DNA from 4 places in the Shewanella sp. FJAT-52076 genome. Region 2 is predicted to be linked to each of the others. Evidence: predicted binding sites of a transcription regulator. Region 2 holds the regulator's gene; each other region holds the start of a gene.
The links. The regulator sigma-54, encoded in region 2, starts transcription at its own class of promoters, with help from an activator protein. The targets are predictions, from matches to a motif close to GTTGGCACGNNNNTNGNNT.

Region 1 (3,087 bases), 650 kb from region 2:
TCTGACCAAGTTTGAGAACCGTGGTCAGCGCCTCGGTCACGGTGTGTGGGATCTGATGTTTGAGCGTGTTGAATAATTTTATCCATCCATGAAAGAGGAAATAACCATGGCCAAAAACCGTAGCCGTCGTCTTCGTAAAAAGCTGCGTGTGGACGAGTTTCAGGAACTGGGTTTCGATGTACGCTGGGTGTTTGATGACAGTGTTGCTGAGGCTGAAATTGATGCCCTGGTGGATAAGTTTATCGACGAAGTGATTGAGCCCCGTAAACTGGGCTTCCACGGCGGCGGTCATAAGGACTGGGAAGGTATCATTGCCACCCAGTCACTGGGCAAGTGCACCGATGAAGACCGCGCCGCTGTGAAGGCATTCCTTGAAGGCCAGAAAGTGGCCAAAGTGGAAGTATCCGACCTGTACGATCTGTGGTGGGATTAATCCATGCTTGAGCAGGCTCTGCTTGACGACCTGGTCGCCAAAGTTAGACCCTTGCTTGGACAGGGCAAGGTGGCGGATTACATTCCGGCCCTTGCCCGGGTCTCCCCCCATAAGTTGGGTATTGCGGTAACCACCATCGATGGTACCACCCTGGGGGCGGGCGACTGGCAAGAAGCCTTTTCCATTCAAAGTATTTCCAAAGTATTCAGCCTCACCGGCGCCATGATGCTCTATGAAGAGAGCGAGATCTGGTCCCGGGTTGGCAAAGAGCCGTCAGGCCACTCTTTTAACTCGCTGGTTCAGGTTGAGCTTGAGCGGGGCATTCCACGTAATCCCTTTATCAACGCCGGCGCGCTGGTGATAGCCGATTTGTTGCAAAGCCGCCTGGGTGCGCCCAAACAGCGGATGCTGGAAATAGTGCGTATGCTGAGCCAGAACCACAAGGTCTGTTACGACAAGGTGGTGGCAGACTCTGAATACCAGCACAGCGCCCGTAATGCGGCCATCGCCTTTTTGATGAAGTCCTTCGGCAATTTCCATAACGATGTGGACAAGGTGCTGCGAAGCTACTTCCATTACTGCTCGCTCTCCATGAGCTGTGCCGATCTTTCCCGTGCCATGGTGTATCTGGCCAATCAGGGAATAAGCCTGGATGGCACTGAGGTGGTATCGCCCACCCAAACCCGGCGTCTGAATGCGCTGCTGGCCACCTCAGGGCTCTATGATGGGGCAGGGGAGTTTGCCTACCGCGTGGGTATGCCGGGTAAAAGTGGTGTGGGTGGCGGCATTATTGCGGTGATCCCCGGCGATATGTCGGTATGTGTGTGGTCGCCAGCTCTCGATGCCAGTGGCAACAGCTTGGTGGGTACCCGTTTGCTTGAGTTGTTGGCGCAGGAACTTGGCCGTTCAATATTTTGATCTTGAAGCCTTTTTGATTTGCTCTATCCCCGTGGCCTTTCTGATATGAGGAAGGCCATTTCCTTATTTCGGCAACTTATCTCCCGCATTTCCAATCCTTCCCAACATCAATTGGTGAAAAGCTTCACTTTTTGGTGATATCTCACACTTTCAAGCCTGATGCTCTCCAGGTAAAACTACGTCTTTATCCGGTGATGGTATTTATTTTATTTTAAATTAATCACTTAGCAAAGTTGGCACATCCTTCGCAATATCAAGACATATAAATCAAGATGCAAGGATAGATGCGATGAAAACCAAAAACCTTATCACCGGTGTAGCCCTGGCCACTCTGATTGGCGTGACAGTAGCTGTTCCTGCAAAAGCGCAGGGGATCAGTACCGACAGCTGTGACGTTAACCTCAACTACGACATTGCTGTCGAGCCAAAAAAACTGGTGCTGAGCCAGAAAGGTGATGAGTTTTATCGCTTCGAGCCGGGCAAACTCTTTGTGGATGGCAAGGAAGTCAAGCTCAATGCCGAGCAGCGTGCCCTGGTAGACAGCTATGCCGACTCTCTGGCCAATCAGGTGCCCGAATTTGTTGCCCTGGTGACGGATGCCATCACCCTTGCCAGCACCGCGGTAAATACAGCTCTTACACCGCTGCTGGGCGATGAGACCAGCGCCCGTGTGGCAGAGCTGATGGACAATGTGAACGAGCGCCTCGGCGAAGTTATGCATAAGGATGGCGACAGCTATTACGTTGGCGTAACCGACGGCTCCATCGATGAGGTGTTCGACAAGGAATTCGAGCGTGAAATTGAAAATCTGGTGCAGGACTCCGTGGGCACTCTGATGATTAAACTCGGTACCGAAATCCTGTCGTCAGAAGGCGATAGCTTTGAAGCCAAAATGGAAGCCTTTGGCAAGAAAATGGAAGCCATGGGCGAACAGATTGAGCGCGAAATGGAAAGTCAGTCAAAGACCCTGGAAGCGCGCGCCACCAAAGTATGTGACCAGTTTGAAACCTTGCTGGCACTGGAGTCTGAACTTCGCACCAAGGTACCTGCGTTGTCAGAGCTTGAGATTTCTGACCGTAAAGAAGCTCAGCTTCGCGAGTAAGTTACACCCGGGCCTGCCTTTGACTCGCTCAAGGTAAATCAGGCCGCACCCATGCAACACCCAACCTACATCCCTTTGGTTCTTCCTTGAACGTTTGGCCCCATCCCCGGGGCCCTTTTTTTATTTGTAGTTTAATGAGCTGCCACATTAAGGCGAAACTGGAGACTCGGCGGCGATTTTTGTTATACTGCTAAAAAATAACAAAAAAACCAGACTCAAACTGGCTTCCTGACTCTACCCTAACGTGCTTTTTTGGTATATCTGATTGATTATCATTGGTTTGTCCCGTTTTCCTCCCTTGGCGAGGACAGGCTGAACATAGCTTAAGGCCACCTTCATGTTAGAACTGTTAGAACCCATTGCTATTTTTACCCATGTAGCCAGAGCCGGCAGCTTCAGCGCCGCGGCAAGAAAACTCGGGATTTCCAAATCCAAGGTGAGTACCCAGGTGGCCGATTTGGAACATAAACTGGGGGTTCAGCTTATTCAGCGTACTACCCGCAGTTTGAGCCTGACCGAGGCCGGACACCTGCTGTATGTACAGGGTGAAGAGTTGCTGCGCGATGCCGATCAGGCTGTTGCCAGCGTTCACAACCTCAATGATGCCACACGTGGGGTGTTGAAAGTCGGTATC
Region 2 (3,087 bases):
CTGACACTGGTCCGATGGAACCAGCAAGGCAAACAGAATGTCCACCGGCTGCTTATCAATGGCGTCATAACCTATGGCTTCTTCACACTTGATAAGCACAGCTAAAGGCTTATCGATAGTGCCAAGGCGGCCATGGGGAATGGCAATACCATTGCCAATACCGGTGCTGCCCATTTTTTCACGGGCCAGCAGGCTTTCGAATATCTCTTGAGACGAGAGGGAGGGATTCTGGGCAGCAGCGAGATCGCTAATCAGCTCCAGCACCTTTTTCTTGCTGCCCGGAGTGGCACAGCTAGTGCACTCCGGCGCCAGGATGGTACTTAGTTCCATCGTTAATGTTTGGTCAGTTTCTCTTTGTGTTTAATAACCTGACGGTCCAATTTATCAATTAGGGCGTCAATGGCGGCGTACATGTCTTCATGTTCTGAAGTGGCGAATACCTCGCCACCGTTGAGGTGAAGCTTGGCTTCTGCGATTTGCTGCAATTTCTGAACATTGAGAACAACGTGGACATTATTGATCTGTTCGAAATGGCGTTCAAGCTTGGAGAACTTGCTCTCTACGTAGTTACGCAGTGAATCAGTGATTTCGATATGATGCCCAGTCAGATTGATTTGCATAGACACTTTCCTCCAAAGACCTTGGGTGGGTTATAAACTCTTACGTTGGTTCGACGGTGGGATCAGCATCGCTTCTCGGTATTTGGCGATGGTGCGTCTAGCAACGTTGATTCCTTGTTCTGCCAGAAGTTCCGCCATTTTGCTGTCGCTCAATGGTTTCTTCTGATTTTCTGCCGCCACCAGTTTCTTGATAAAGGCGCGGATGGCAGTAGATGAGCATTCTCCGCCATCTTCGGTCCCGACGTGGCTGGAGAAAAAATATTTGAGTTCAAAGATACCCCTTGGGGTATGCATGAACTTTTGGGTGGTGACCCGTGAGATGGTGGATTCGTGCATCTCTACCGCTTCGGCGATATCGTTGAGCACCATGGGTTTCATGGCCTCTTCACCATACTCAAAAAAGCCCTGCTGGAACTGCACTATGCAATTGGCGACTTTCAGCAAGGTGTCGTTGCGGCTCTCCAGGCTCTTGATAAACCACTTGGCCTCCTGCAAATGCCCGCGGATAAACTGGCTGTCAGCTTGGTTGCGACTGGTGCGTGCCATGGCGGCATATTGCTGGTTCACACTCAGTTTAGGCATACAATCGGGATTAAGCTCTACAACCCAGCGGCCATTTTTTTTACTGACCGAGACATCTGGAATGACATACTCATCCTTGGTGCTGGTCACAGACTCACCGGGACGGGGGTTCAGCCCCTGAATGAGGATGATTGCATCCCTGAGTTCTTCTTCCTTGAGGCGGGTTTTACGCATCAGGGTACGGAAGTCGCGGTTGGCAATCAGATCCAAATGGTCACGGATAAGCAGCTTGGCGTTGTCCAGATGGGGGGTATCCGCCGGGAACTGACCAAGTTGAATGAGCAGGCACTCTGCCAAATCACGGGCAGCTACCCCGATGGGGTCGAAGTGTTGAATGCGTTTGAGCACGGCCTCAACTTCGTCAAGCTCGACTTCTTCATCGCCCACGGCCTCGAGAATTTCTTCAAGGCTTTGGGTTAAGTAACCCTTTTCATCAATGGCATCTATGATGGCAGTGGCAATGGCCAGATCGGTATCGGAAAAAGGGGTGAGATTTTTTTGCCACTCGAGATGTTCGTACAGACCTTCACTGGTTTCGCCCTGAAACGGCATATCATCTTCGCCACGGATCCCAGGACCGGAAACGGGGGCAGCCGTAAAGACTTCATCCCAGGTGGTATCCATTGGGAGCTCGTCCGGCATGGACTGCTGACTGATAGCGTCTGAAGTTTCCAGCGAAGCACTGTCACTGGTGTCGTTTGAGACGGACTCCTGGCTGAACTGGTCGTCAAATTCTTTATCGCCGCCGTCGGCATCAAACTGATCGCTGCCCAGTTCGTCGTCCAGCTCCAACAGGGGGTTGGCGTCGAGGGCTTGCTGAATTTCCTGTTGCAGTTCAAGCGAAGAGAGTTGAAGCAGACGAATGGCCTGCTGCAACTGTGGCGTCATTGTGAGTTGTTGTCCCAGTTTTAGCTGGAGCGACGCTTTCATTGTACTGCGAATCCTTCACTAAATTATTCAGGTAGAAAGCTTTTCTATCAGGTTATCCGGTGATTTACCACCCTGATTATCCGGATATGAGAAGGGGGCTTTGTTAATTAACTATAGCCTGAATTGCTCACCCAAGTACACTGCACGCACCTGCTGATTGTCGAGGATTTCGGCAGGGGTGCCTTCGGCAATCAAATCGCCATGGCTGACGATATAGGCTTTTTCGCACACATCGAGGGTTTCCCTCACATTGTGGTCGGTGATAAGCACTCCGAGGCCACGATTCTTGAGTTGCTCGATAATCTTTTTGATATCGATAACGGAAATCGGGTCGACCCCGGCGAAGGGCTCATCCAGCAGGATAAATCTGGGGTTGGCGGCAAGTGCCCGGGCAATCTCGACCCGGCGACGTTCACCCCCTGACAGTGACATGCCAAGATTGTCACGGATGTGGGTGATGTGGAACTCTTCCAGCAGCTGCTCCAGCGACTCTTCACGCTCATCGGCGTTCAGCTCTTTGCGCATCTGCAGCACGGCCATGATGTTATCGCGCACCGACAGCTTGCGGAAGATGCTGGCTTCTTGTGGCAGGTAGCCAATGCCTTTGCGTGCCCGCAGGTGCATGGGATCCAGCGTCAAGTCATCATCGTTGATGTGTATGCTACCCTTGTCGCTCTGTACCAGGCCTACCACCATGTAAAAAGTGGTGGTTTTACCGGCCCCATTGGGGCCCAGTAAGCCGACCACCTGGCCGGTATTTACGGTGAGGCTGACGTTTTTGACAACCTGGCGGTTTTTGTAACTCTTGGCGAGATTACTGGCCTTCAGGGTCAGTTGGGTCATTGCTGCTTCTCTTGCTGAGGTTGCTCAGTAGTGCCCTTATCCTGCAGATCCTGCTGGTAATTTTCGGGCTTGATGATGGTGATAACCCTGTCGTCTTTTTTACCGCTGCTTT
Region 3 (3,087 bases), 1.3 Mb from region 2:
AAAGCGCCGACACGGTCCGGGTGACGTCTTCACTCATGCGCTGTAGCCCTTTGGCGACCTGCGCATAGTTATCACCAGCGTAACCATCAAACCTCTGTGTCAAATCACCGTCGGCAAGATTAGCTACCCCGGTCTCCAAACTCGCCAGGGTTTTGGCCTGCCCCATAAGGCCAACACCAATGATAACTGCCGCGAGCAGCAGCGCCATGGCTTCAAGCCACAGGGATTTGGCCAACAACAGCACCAATACAACTAACAGCAGCAGCCAGCCCAGTCGTTGGAACATCTTGTTTTCAAAAAGCATTGGCATCCCTCAAGCTCACTACGCGGCTACCCCAAAAGAGAGGGAGCCAGGTAGTTTCTCTGTTCATCCCAAAATCAATTATGGTTCAGGCTCTCAAAATTGAGCAAAAGTTGATTCACATCAAATTATTAACACTTGTTTTTCATAGTGCTAATCAATAGGGAGCTTTATTGATCAAGATCAGGAAAGCCAACTGAACTGAGAGTTACCTTAAATCCGACTTCACGGAAAAGAGGATTTCAATCATGGCGTTTTGGCTGGATTTGATGTTTGGTAACCCGATAGGGTTAATGTCAATGATAGTGATCTTCACCACTTTAGGGATAATTTCCTACATCATGTGGATGCTGTTTGTGAAGTCTGCGAAGCCTTAGTTTTTGCTTTCAATGTTCTTAACTGTGCATGTTTCAAGAGTGAATTAGGGGGCCGAATGGCCCCCCTTTTTATGTCTGTGTTTTTGTTCGGCGCGGCTCAGGCAGCGCGCTGGGGTGGCTTGCGGTGTGATACCACGTTACCCACAAAGCCAGGACGCGCCTTTATCAGGTTTTGCATATCTTCCTGACTCAACTCCCCATTGGGCAATCTGAGCACATTTCGGTTCAGATGCTCTCTCGCCAGCATGCTTATCTTGTAATCTGCCGTTGAACCCTGGATGGCATAGTGCTTCACATTGCCGAGGCACTCAAGAATATTGGTATCCACCAGGCTGCGAACTGCCAACTCTTCCGTCGGCAGGGTCAGAATGGTTTTTCCCTGTAAAAAGAACTCTCTGAGCAGCGCACGTTCAGCCGGATCGAGCAATTTCACCTTGTGCTCAATGACTTCTTTTTTCCGTTTGGTCCCCAGATAACTGATAGCCTCGTCCAATAAGAAATTGGCCAAAAGCGATGCAAAAAAAGCGCAGGCAACAATCAACCCAAGGCCTATCAAGGCCGACTCCTGAATTACCCACTGGTCAAGATGCAAAGTCGCCAGCCAGGATTGCGGCGCAAATTTCAATGTCAGGGTCGCTATCAGCAGCCAAAGCATGCTTCTAAATCCCCAGGCTTTCAGTGACGCTACCCCCGGGACATTCAATTCAGGCACCTTCATCACACACCTCTTCCGTCAAAAAATTGAACTTCTGCTCACTCAAAGCAAGTTGGATGCCAGCCTTAACAGATATGTCAATTTGTACTCAGGTTGCAGAATTTCAGCGTTTTTTTATTAGCCAAACTATGCTTATACATATTCAAATGCAGGTTAGGACTAATTAGAAAGCATGCTGGGTTTTTCTCGTCAGGCGGTGAGCAGCAAAATCGGTCGCAGGCTGATGATTTCGATCGTGCTGTTCAGCTCGCTTATCACCCTCATCACCACCGGCTATCAGCTGTTTAATGACTATAACGGCGATCTTAACCGTATCGATCGTGCCTTCTCAAACATCGAGAAAGTGAATCTCGACGTACTGGCGGCCAGTATCTGGGTGATTGATGAGCGTCTTATCAATACTCAACTTGAAGGCCTTATCCAGCTGCCCGATATTACCTATATCTCCATCGATGACGACAGCGGTCAGCATTGGAGCCGTGGTGCGCCCATCGACAAGAACTTTATCGAGAAGGTGTTTTCTCTGAACTACAGCTCCGGCAGTGAAAGCATCTCTGTGGGTAAACTCACCATCCAGGCCGACTTGAATGCCGTGTACGAACGTATTTATGACAAGGCCATAATCATATTGCTCTCCAACGCCATCAAAACCTTTTTGGTGGCCGGTATGATCCTTATCCTGGTGTGGCTCAACATTACCCGCCACCTCAATACCCTGGCAGCCTATTGCCAGGACATCAGCGTCGAATATGAGTATCAGCCGCTGACGTTTCAAAAGCGCGGTGCCCAAAACGAATTCGATCAGGTCGCCCTGGCAATAAACGAAATGCAGGAGCAGCTGCATCGCTCATTCGGTGCCTTGAAAAAGTCCAAGTCCGACTTGCAACACGCGCTGGAAGACCGGGAACGGCTGCTGGAACTGGAGCGTTCATATAAGGAAGAACTCGCCAAGCAGGTAAAAGAGCGCACCATGGAGCTGGAACAGTCGCTGGTGATTCTGAAACGGGCGCAGGAAGCGCTGGTTGAACAGGAAAAAATGGCCGCCCTCGGTGGTTTGGTGTCCGGTGTGGCCCACGAAATCAACACCCCAATTGGGATTTGTCTGACCGCCGCCAGCACCCAGTTGGCTCACATCGATGAGCTAATCAGCCTCATTCACAGTGAAGAGGCCACCCTGGAGGAAATCAACGCCATCCTCGAAGAGTATCAGCAAAGCTGTGAACTCATCGTCAGCAACATCACCCGCGCAAGCAACCTCATCCAGAAGTTCAAAACCATTGCGGCAGAAAACAGCCATGAGGCCCACGAGCAAATCCCCGTTGCCCAGCTGTGCCGTGACATTCACGACTCTACGCAACTTATCTATGCGCCAACAGTGGCCAATATGGAACTGGATATTGCCGATGAATTGCAAGTGGAAACAAACTACAGCCTGCTCAACCAGATCCTGAGTAATCTGATGTCCAACATCTATGCCCATGCCTTTGCACAGGGACGGGAAAATCTGTTCCGGGTAGAGGCGTATCTGGAAAACCGGCGCCTTATTATACGCCTTGAGGATAATGGGCCCGGGATTTCAGCCGATGTCGCCGAGCATATGTTTGAGCCCTTTTATACCACCACCCGCGCCCGGGGCGGCACTGGGCTGGGATTATCGGCGGCATTCAACGCAGCCACCCTGCTGAAAGGCAGCG
Region 4 (3,087 bases), 860 kb from region 2:
TCGAACCCCGATCGGTCGCTTAGGAGGCGACTGCTCTATCCTGTTGAGCTATAGGGAGACCCGCTGATTATACCTATTTTGTCTTTGATTAAAAGTCTTGATATTTAACTGGTTAATTCTTGTTCTGCCCGTTTTTTATCGCAATATCGCTGACCTGAATATTATCCACGCTGCCCAGACCAGAGAGCTCGGCGCGGGCACTGTCTTCAGTTACCTGGGTTATGCTGATGTTTGTTTTGGTGTTGTTCCCGGTGGCGCGGGTGTCGTTCAGCCTGTCTGGAATGTGTTTTGCCAGCACCACGGCGAGTTCATCCCCTACCTTAATGCCATGGCGACGTCCCAGATTCAGGATCAAAGTTTGCCCCTGCCTGGCAACAATTTGCCCCAGTACAGGGCGGCAAAGCAGTGCCTTGTCGAGTTCCTTTACCGCCTGCACCAGCAGTTTATCTACCGCCATGCCGTAGGCTGAGCGCCAGAACCTGTCATGGGTTGGGGACACCTGCTCCGTGAGTTCGAACTCCCAGGGAGCAGAGGTTGTGAATTCGTCACGCCAGATAATTTCGCCGCTGATCCCCTGGAACAGGGTGAGGGTAAGAGCAAACTGGCGCTCGGGGGCGTCTGTGACCAGGCCGAAGTAGCTACTTTGCACGGGCTCGGTGGAGACATCGGTAATTTGGGGGACCAAAACGTATTGGCTATCGCTTGCCATGGCAAGGTACCCCGGCAAACGATAGCCGGGGGCGGCAAGTTGCCTTGCGTCCACATCAAGACGCGCGCCGGGCCGCAGGTTGGCAAAGGCCGCACCTGAGGTACTGTCCAGTCGTCGGGCGAGCTGCCGGGATACGGCTTCTCCAAGGTTATTTATCTGACCCTGCGCCAATTGGCTACGGTGACTCACGGCGGCTTCGGGCAATAGTATCGCTGCTTTCAGGTGGGTGCTCTGACATTGATTTTGAGGCGCTTCCATCAATTCGACGCGCAGTTGCACTCGTAAGCGGTTGTTTTCAATCTGCTCACTGATGAGTTGTACGGGCCCTGTCATCAGCTGTTGCATCAGACGGGTGCTGGTATCGGTAAGATGACCATCGACCATCTGCTGTGAGGATTCAATGCTGACACCGGCTTGCAGGCTGGCATAGCTGACGGCCTGCTCAATGGCTTCTGCGCGAGCTTTGGTGACGTTACCATTGACGATAACGGCCTCGCCCTGGGCGGTCACCCAGTCGGCTTGTGCCTGAATGCTCATAAGGAGCGCGCTGAAAACGAGGGCGGATTTTATCAATCCCATATGCCTGTCCTGCCACATCTCAAAGGGTTGAGGGTTCCATCCATTGGTGTCTTTGGCACAGGGCCTGCAAGCCATTTTAGTGCCGCCGCGGTGCATGCTGGATACCGGATGGTTCTGTCATGATACGGACTAAGCAAGTTACGTGCCGCCCCAGGCCTGGCATCCGCTGTGATTATGGTGTTTTAAAGTAAAGTAATTGCCACAGGTGCCGATAGTTGTGTAATGGAGTGGAAAGCCTGAAGATGGGTTTTCTTATTAATTTATATAAAATCATGGAGTTGTCTCTATGAAGGCGCGAATGGTCACTGCTCTGGCACTCGCTTTTGTATGGTTGCCTGCGATGGGGCAGCCCAAGGTTCCCCAGAGTGTATCCTATGGGGAAGACGGCTACCCACAACGGGAGCAAGTCAATGTTCTGGCACAGCAGATAGTCAATGAGCTGCTGCTGACCAACGACGTGCTTTCATCCACCGATCCCATCGTGGTGACAACCCCGGTAAACGTGGATGACATGACCCAAAGTGGCAGTTTTGCCCGCCAGTTGCAGCAGGGCATGATGGCCGCGCTGCATGCCCGGTACTTCAATGTGGTGGATACGGCTATCAGCCAAACCCTGAGAGTCACAGACAAAGGGGACTTGCTGCTGAGCCGTGACTGGCAAAAGCTGCGTGAAACTGCCCAGACCCAGCATGTGCTGGTGGCTACTTACAGCCTGGGGCGGGATGGGATGACAGTAAACAGCCGTCTGGTCGACATAGCCAATAACCGTGTGGTAGCGACATCTCAGTCGTTCAGTCGTCCGGGGGATCTCCGGGATTACCTGGGTTACTCCCAGCAAGTCGTTTCCAAAGACGGGCTGTTATATCGCCATGAAGCGCCGGGGCTGGACAGGGTCACTCTGCTTGGAGAAGACAAATGAAAAAGTGGATTAGCACCTGTTTGACCCTGGTGTTTTTAGCCGGGTGCGCCAGCAGTGATGACCGTTATGTGCAGTGGGAGACTGAGGCGCCAGCGAGTTTTCCCAAGCTGACCGCCATTGGCTATGCGCCTTTGGCAACCCAACCTGCGAAGACCCAGGCCGAAAAGGTGCTGATGGCCATGCAGGCCTCAAAGCTTGCGGCATACAGAGAGCTGGCAGAGCAGGTTTACGGTCAAAAAATCAGTGCCGGCGCCAGCGTGAACGACTGGGGCATGGGCAGTGACAGCATTAAAGCATCGGTATCTGGTGTCATCCGCGGCGCCAGAGTCGTTAAGGCCTATCCTGTTGGTGAGCATTATGTGACAGAGCTGGAACTGGATTTTGCGCGCGTGTGGGATATCTATCAGCAGCAGAATCGCCCCTCCAAGGTAAAGGAAGTGACTTACTTTTAAGGTTGGCACTCCCCTTAATCGCAGCCGCAGTAAAAAAGCCCCTGAGAATGGGGCTTTTTTATTGGGCGTTTTGTAGGCTATGTCGACATAGGCGCAGGTGGCAATAAAGCGCTTATACCCCGGGCGTGTCAGACTTCTATGCTGCTACCCAGAGTAGAGATGGTCGATGTTTTACCCTTATCCGTGTAGGTAAGGGAACTAGCGTTGCGACTTACCTGCAGCGCCTGTGCCAGCCGGTTAATGCTTGCCTGGCTGTGTTCAATAAGCTGCGCGTTGGCTTCGTTTTCCTGCTTACAGCGTGCAAGGGTGTGTTGAACCGATTCTACCTTGGCCGCCAGGGCGTTATCGTTTGTCAGCAGGCTGTGACCGGGATGAGCCGCCATGACATCATCATTTTGCTTCAGTCGTAACAGGGCAGAGGACTTGTG

Region 1: K0H79_RS12985 (YggN family protein) is a predicted target of sigma-54. The motif match lies at 1,584-1,602, and genes of this name have one in related genera.
Region 3: K0H79_RS02830 (superinfection exclusion B family protein) is a predicted target of sigma-54. The motif match lies at 1,439-1,457, and genes of this name have one in related genera.
Region 4: K0H79_RS12105 (FlgO family outer membrane protein) is a predicted target of sigma-54. The motif match lies at 1,340-1,358, and genes of this name have one in related genera.

What each region holds. Positions count from the first base shown of each region.
Region 1 covers NZ_CP080415.1:2,977,918-2,981,004, reverse strand. Annotated here, with positions in the region: gene trmB (tRNA (guanosine(46)-N7)-methyltransferase TrmB) at 1-76, shown strand, start outside; gene K0H79_RS12995 (YggL family protein) at 107-433, shown strand; gene glsB (glutaminase B) at 437-1,351, shown strand; gene K0H79_RS12985 (YggN family protein) at 1,641-2,453, shown strand; gene K0H79_RS12980 (LysR family transcriptional regulator) at 2,791-3,087, shown strand, end outside.
Region 2 covers NZ_CP080415.1:3,628,071-3,631,157, reverse strand. Annotated here, with positions in the region: gene ptsN (PTS IIA-like nitrogen regulatory protein PtsN) at 1-330, opposite strand, end outside; gene hpf (ribosome hibernation promoting factor) at 333-620, opposite strand; gene K0H79_RS16075 (RNA polymerase factor sigma-54) at 651-2,132, opposite strand; gene lptB (LPS export ABC transporter ATP-binding protein) at 2,244-2,975, opposite strand; gene lptA (lipopolysaccharide transport periplasmic protein LptA) at 2,972-3,087, opposite strand, start outside.
Region 3 covers NZ_CP080415.1:646,966-650,052, reverse strand. Annotated here, with positions in the region: gene K0H79_RS02840 (bacteriohemerythrin) at 1-286, opposite strand, end outside; gene K0H79_RS02835 (DUF3149 domain-containing protein) at 550-678, shown strand; gene K0H79_RS02830 (superinfection exclusion B family protein) at 776-1,396, opposite strand; gene K0H79_RS02825 (ATP-binding protein) at 1,566-3,087, shown strand, end outside.
Region 4 covers NZ_CP080415.1:2,766,125-2,769,211, reverse strand. Annotated here, with positions in the region: tRNA gene K0H79_RS12115 (tRNA-Arg) at 1-58, opposite strand, end outside; gene K0H79_RS12110 (flagellar assembly protein FlgT) at 113-1,288, opposite strand; gene K0H79_RS12105 (FlgO family outer membrane protein) at 1,575-2,207, shown strand; gene K0H79_RS12100 (LPP20 family lipoprotein) at 2,204-2,659, shown strand; gene K0H79_RS12095 (flagellar protein FlgN) at 2,788-3,087, opposite strand, start outside.